Regions from separate parts of the Halomonas sp. MMH1-48 genome, predicted to be linked through region 2. Evidence: predicted binding sites of a transcription regulator. Region 2 holds the regulator's gene; the other holds the start of a gene.
The links. Region 2 encodes sigma-54, which starts transcription at its own class of promoters, with help from an activator protein. Its sites were predicted from a motif close to TGGCACNNNNNTTGCTNT; they were not measured.
Positions count from the first base shown of each region.

Region 1: a site for sigma-54 is predicted at 1,514-1,531, ahead of speB (agmatinase). Genes of this name have one in related genera too.

Region 1 covers NZ_JAKRFL010000017.1:10,946-14,378, reverse strand. The annotation lists gene MHM37_RS13700 (sigma 54-interacting transcriptional regulator) at 1-1,352, opposite strand, end outside; gene speB (agmatinase) at 1,599-2,549, shown strand; gene MHM37_RS13690 (YjiH family protein) at 2,685-3,433, shown strand, end outside.
Region 2 covers NZ_JAKRFL010000001.1:413,471-416,903, forward strand. The annotation lists gene lptA (lipopolysaccharide transport periplasmic protein LptA) at 1-72, shown strand, start outside; gene lptB (LPS export ABC transporter ATP-binding protein) at 86-844, shown strand; gene MHM37_RS01990 (RNA polymerase factor sigma-54) at 950-2,365, shown strand; gene raiA (ribosome-associated translation inhibitor RaiA) at 2,463-2,771, shown strand; gene ptsN (PTS IIA-like nitrogen regulatory protein PtsN) at 2,776-3,243, shown strand; gene rapZ (RNase adapter RapZ) at 3,302-3,433, shown strand, end outside.

The sequences.
Region 1 (3,433 bases), on a different contig from region 2:
CGCTTGGCGATGGCGTAGGTGCTGGGCAGCGTGTGACACAATGTTCGTAGCGCGTCCCGCTCTAACCGCTCTAGGTACTCTTTCAAGCTTTCGCCTGAGGCGAGCGGTGCCGCGATAGGTGAAGCAGATACATTCGCCAAGCGGTGGGTATGCTGTTCGGTATAGGCCTGCGTAGCAGGCACTTCAATTTGATCGGTGGGGCTTGAAAGCCAGGCTCTCTCCAGCCAGTTTTCCAGCTCCCTGACATTACCCGGCCAGTCGCTGCCCATGAGGGTCGACCATACGTGATTACCGAGAATTTTCTGCCGCCCATAGCGCTGGTTCAGCCGTTGTAAGCATGCTTCCACCAAGTCGGGAATATCCTCACGTCGGTCGCGCAGCGGTGGCAGGGTGACCGGGATGACGTTGAGGCGGTAGTAAAGGTCGAGGCGGAAACGCCCCGCTTCCACCTGCTTGCCCAAATCCTGATTGGTCGCGACCACCAAGCGAAAATCGACCCGGCGGGAGCGCGTATCCCCAAGGCGCGTCAGGCTGCCATCCTGGATGACTTTCAGCAGCTTGGTTTGCATTAACAACGGCAGCTCGCCGATTTCATCCAGAAACAGCGTGCCCCCTTCGGCCTGTTCCAGCAGCCCCGCTTTGCCTTGCCGTGCTGCACCGCTAAACGCGCCGGGCTGGTAGCCGAACATCTCCGACTCAAACAGGTTGTCGGGAATTGATGCGCAGTTGACCTCGATGAAAGGGCCATGATGGCGCTCGCTCCAGCGGTGGAGCTGCTTGGCAAAGGCCGTCTTGCCCACGCCAGACTCCCCCAGCATCAGCACGTTGGCATCCGATGGTGCCACGCGCTTGAGCAACAGGGCGATTTCCCGCATCACATGGCTTCTGACCTGAAGGTGGTCCAGCGCAGCATCCAGCGCTTGCTCTTCGGCATCGGGCGCGGCCTGGCTGCGCTTTAAGTGTTCGCTAAAGCGTTTTTGTAGCAGGGCGTACTCGTCCTGCAGAAGCTGTAAGTCGGTGAGATCTCTTGAGCGGCTGATAATGCGCTCTAGCGTGCCGTTGACGAACACCGGGTAGGCTTCTGCGATGACGCGGCGACCCGTGCCGGTGATTTGCATTAGCTGAGCGGGCTGGCGGGTGCGCATCACTTCCAGGGTGATGGAAGGTTTCAAAACGCCGGCCGCCTGCAGCTGTTGAACGCTGCTGGAGAGCAGCTCTTCCCGCGAGACGCCGTACACCGCCTCGGCACCTGGGCTTATATCCAAGATTTGACCGTCGCCACTGACAATAAAAAAGTGGTCATTCGCGGTTTCCACAATGGTTTGCAGTACGCGCCTGTCGATTTCACTCATGCGTCCCTCCTTAATCTACCGCCGCCGCTTTTATAGCGTTGGATGAACAGGTTAATGCAAAGATGACTCATTGATTCATTTTTGCATTGATTCATTGGCTTATCGATTCATTTTTGCATCGATAAGGCGGTAAACCTACCTATTTATCAGCGTGGGTAACTTGGCATGGTCTGTGCAGTACCTGTGTATGAGCTAGATAAATCGCTAGGCCGTCAGGCTAGCCACAATAAATCCAAGGAGAGAACGATGTCGGAATTCAATCAGCCGCTGGGCGGCAACACCATGCCGCGCTTTGCCGGTCCTGCCACCATGATGCGCCTGCCCACACAAGAGAGTGCCGAAGGGCTGGATGCAGCGTTTATCGGCATTCCCATGGATATCGGTACATCGAACCGCCCCGGTACCCGCCTGGGGCCACGCCAGATTCGCGATGAGTCGCGCATGTTGCGCCCCTTCAACATGGCCACGGGGGCAGCTCCCTTCGAGCGTCTTCAGGTCGCCGATATCGGTGACGTGCCCATCAACACCTTTCATCTGCCGAAAAGCGTCGACATCATCACCGCCTTCTACGACGACGTGCTGAAGCATGACTGCATTCCTCTCACGCTAGGGGGCGAGCACACGCTGACGCTGCCGATTCTACGCGCCATGGCCAAAAAGCATGGCCCGGTGGGCTTGATTCATATCGATGCCCATGCGGATGTGAACGAGCATATGTTCGGTGAGCCGATTGCCCATGGCACGCCGTTCCGCCGCGCCCAGGAAGAGGGCTTGCTGGCTCATAACAAGGTCATGCAAATCGGTCTGCGCGGCACCGGCTACGCCCCCGAAGATTTCGACTGGTGCCGCGAGCAGGGTTTCCGCGTGGTGCCTGCTGAAGAGTGCTGGCACCGCTCGCTCGCTCCGCTGATGGCGGAAGTGCGTGAGCAGATGGGCGATATCCCGGTGTATATCAGTTTTGATATCGACGGCTTAGACCCCTCCGTTGCCCCTGGCACCGGCACCGTGGAAATGGGCGGCCTGACCTCTGCCCAAGGCTTGGAAATCGTGCGGGGCGCTGCGGGCTTGAACATTGTAGGCGGGGACTTGGTAGAGGTATCGCCACCTTATGACCCCAGCGGTAATACGGCGCTGATGGGTGCCACGCTGCTGTATGAAATGCTCTGCGTACTGCCGAGTGTTAAGCGTAACGCCTAAACCTAGCATGCACGTGTTCGTGAAAAAGCGCTGACCTAACAAGGCGCATACGACAATACATAAGAAGGGGAGCCGCGCTTCCCTTCCGGACGCCGCCAGCCCACCTCCAATAATCACACTCAAAAGGTGAATCGTATGTCTCATTCTCAAGCGAAGTCGGAAGAACCGACATCGACGGCCCCCATCCCTAGCCGAGATTTACTGAAGTTTCTGATCCCTTCCATCATTGGGGTAATGCTGTTTTTGGTGCCTTTCCAAATAGGTGATTCGATCAATATTGGCATGGGGATTATGGCAGATGGGCTGCAATCTCTGCTGGAGGACGCCTTACCCGCTATCGCGTTGTTCGTATTGTGCCTGTCAGTCGTCGTGACGCTCTACGTTAAAGTCACCCAACCTGCCTGGGCGAAAAGTGGGCCTTTCCACGATATGTTCAATGTGGGCGCGATTTGGATAGCCATGCGGGTCTTGGGCGCCGTTTTTGTCATCATGACCTTTTTCCAGTTTGGGCCTGAGTTCGTCACTGCGTCGTTTACCGGCGGTGTCATGCTCAATGACTTAGCCCCTGTGTTGTTGACCTTTTTCTTCTTTGCTGCCGTATTGCTGCCATTTCTGGTCGAATTCGGTTTCATGGAGTTCATTGGCACCATGGTACGCAAACCGTTTCGCATTATTTTCAACTTACCTGGGCGAAGCGCTATCGATGCGACTGCCTCTTGGATGGGGTCGGGAACAGTGGGTGTGCTAATTACTGCCCAACAGTACGAGCAGGGCTACTACAATGGCCGCGAAGCCTCGGTGATTGCAACGAACTTCTCTGTCGCTTCCATCGCTTTTAGTCTGTTAGTAGTCAATTTCGTCAATCTCAATCACCTGTTCGTACC
Region 2 (3,433 bases):
GTGCAAGCTCGCTCCGACGTGAACGGTAGCGACAACCAGCGCATTCGCATGACCCTTCAGCCGGAACAATAGGGAGCGCCCACACGTGGCAGCATCAACGTCTGCAGATTCCGCACCTGTCAAAACGCTCTACGCCCACCACCTAGCGAAGAGCTACAAACGCCGCCGCGTCGTCAAGGACATCAACCTGGAAATCGCCCAGGGCAGTGTCGTTGGACTGTTGGGCCCCAATGGAGCCGGTAAAACCACCTCGTTTTACATGATCGTCGGACTGGTCAAATCCGATGCGGGCAATGTGGGTATCGACGATCTGGATTTGACCCACGCGCCCATGCACGAACGCGCCATGGCAGGCATTGGGTATCTTCCCCAAGAGGCCTCGATTTTTCGCAAGCTCTCGGTAGCCGATAACATCATGGCCATCCTCGAGACGCGCAAAACGCTCGATCGCAGTGCCAGAGAAGCTCGCCTGGAGTCACTGCTCGAAGATTTTCATATCACCCATATTCGTGACAACCTAGGCATGAGCCTCTCAGGAGGCGAGCGCCGTCGAGTAGAGATCGCGCGGTCGCTGGCCACCGAGCCCGCGTTCATTCTACTCGACGAACCCTTTGCCGGGGTCGACCCTATTTCGGTCGGCGAAATCAAAACCATTATCCGTGCACTCAAAAAACGCCACATCGGCGTCTTGATCACCGACCACAACGTGCGTGAAACCCTGGATATTTGCGATATCGCCTACATCGTTGGCGATGGCCACATCATCGCCAGTGGGAACGCCCAGGAGATTCTCAATAACCAAAAGGTTCGCGACGTCTATCTGGGCGCTGATTTCCGGCTCTAAACCGAGGCCTGACCAAACTTTTCTTTTAGTGGCATGCTTATTGCACTTGCACGTAGCCATAACTCGCTCTAGGGTGGAGCTTTCTGATTAACGAGTGGTTCTCAGATGGTCATGAAAGCTTCTCTCCAATTGCGTATCGGCACACAGCTGACCATGACACCCCAGCTGCAACAGGCCATTGCCCTGCTGCAGCTCTCTACGCTGGACCTCCGTCAAGAAATTCAGCAAGCGCTTGACGCCAACCCTATGCTCGAGCAAGAGGACGAGTTTGGAGAGCAGGCAGTCAGCGAGCCGCAAGAGGCCGAGTGGTCTGACAGCATTCCCAACGAACTCTCCGTCGACAGCGACTGGTCGGACACCTACCAAGACATGGGCAGTCTGAGCGGTGGTAGCGAAGGACCCGACTTCGAGCGCCAAGCCGCTGGCCAAAGCCTTCATGGCCATTTGCTGTGGCAACTGGCCATGACCGATGTCAGCTCACGGGAATATGCAATTGCGGAGAGCCTGATCGATGCGCTGGACGCCAATGGTTATCTTACCCAGCCGCTCAACGACATTCGTGAAGGGCTCAAAGCACAAGGTCATGACGGCTTGAGCCAACGGGAAGTGGAAAATACCCTACTGCGCTTGCAGCAGTTCGAGCCGACCGGCGTATTCGCTCGCGACCTGCGCGAATGTCTGATGCTTCAACTTGCTGCGTTGCCGGAAGACACCCCGCTATTGATGCCAGCCAAACGGCTGGTACGACAGTTTTTGGAGGCGCTAGGCAAAGACGATATGCGCCTCCTCAAGCGCCGTTTGAGCCTGGACGATGAGCAGTTGGATGACGTCATTCGATTAATTCGCAGCCTCGACCCCCGACCCGGCAGCGCCTACGGCGTGACCGACGATAGCTACATCACTCCCGATCTGGTCGTGCGCCATGACAACGAAGGCTGGCATTTAGAGCTCAACCCGGACGCTCTTCCACGGCTACGCATCCAACCCGACTACGCCAGCTTGATCAAACGCGCCGACAAGAGCCAGGACAACCAGTTCTTGAAAGAGCACCTTCAAGAAGCGCGCTGGCTGATCAAAAGCCTCTCTAGCCGCAATGACACCTTGCTGCGCGTGGGGCGTGAAATCATCGCTCGCCAAATTGGCTTTCTAGAGCACGGCGAAGAGGCCATGAAGCCGCTGATCTTGGCCGACATCGCCGAAGCCGTAGAGATGCATGAGTCGACCATTTCCCGCGTGACGACACAGAAGTTCATTCATACACCGCGTGGCGTGTTCGAGTTGAAATACTTTTTCTCCAGTCAAGTCAGTGGCCAAGACGGCGGCGACAGCCACTCGAGCACGGCCATTCGCGCACGTATCAAAAAGCTCATTCAAGAGGAGCCCTCAGGCAAACCGCTCTCCGATAGTCGCTTGGTGACGCTTCTCGAAGAGGGCGGAATAAGCGTGGCACGACGTACCGTCGCGAAATATCGCGAGTCGATGGGCATTCCCTCTTCGAGCGAGCGCCGCCGTTTACGCTAGTTAAACGCTTGGTCGTGACAAACTCACCGCAAGGGCTTTGCAATAGCGTAAAAAGGGTTACAATCGAAGTACAGCCCGATGGATAAGGAGCACGTCAATGCAAGTAAACATCACTGGTCATCACGTTGAACTGACTGACGCCTTGCGTGACTACGTTAACGAAAAGCTGGAACGCGTCGAACGACACTACGACAATATCACCACGGTACAAGTGACCTTATCTGTCGAAAAGGAGCGCCAGCAGGCAGCGTGCACGCTACATGCCGCCGGTGCTGACCTTCATGCCGAGGCACTCGATAACGATATGTATGCCGCCATCGATGCCCTTGCGGACAAAATCGATCGTCAACTCGTCAAACACAAGGAAAAAGCACAAGCTCGCGCTCAAGGCGCAGGCGTGCGTTAACTCAATGACGTTGGAAACCATTCTCCCCCCGGAGCGCGTGCTTTATGACGTACCCGGGGGCAGCAAAAAGCGGGTGCTGGAGTTTTTCAGCACCTTTATCGCCCAAAACACGCCCAGCCTTGACAGCCAAGAAGTGTTCAGTCGTTTGATTGGGCGCGAGCGTCTTGGCAGCACGGGGATTGGCAACGGTGTTGCCATTCCCCACGCAAGAAGCCCGCACTGCAGTGCCCCCATTGCTGGCTTTTTGAAACTGGCGGAACCCGTCGATTTCGATGCCATCGATGGGGACCCGGTCGATCTCGTGTTCGTTTTGCTGGTGCCTGAAGAAGCCGATGACACGCACCTTGCTTTGCTCGGACAAGTCGCGACGATCATGAACGACGCCGATACTCGCCAACAGCTGCGCAAAGCAGGCAGTCAAAAAGAACTGTTGACGCTGATAACGGCCAAGATACGCGAACAGGCTGCGTAACAGATCTACTCCTTCAATTTGTCTTTACTTCTTACGCTCAAACGCCAAGAGAGACGCTATGCAACTGGTGATCATTAGCGGCCGTTCAGGTTCCGGTAAGTCTATCGCCTTACAAGCGCTGGAAGATCTTGGCTATTACGCGATCGATAACTTGCCTGCCATGCTGTTGGGCTCGCTTATCGACGAGTTG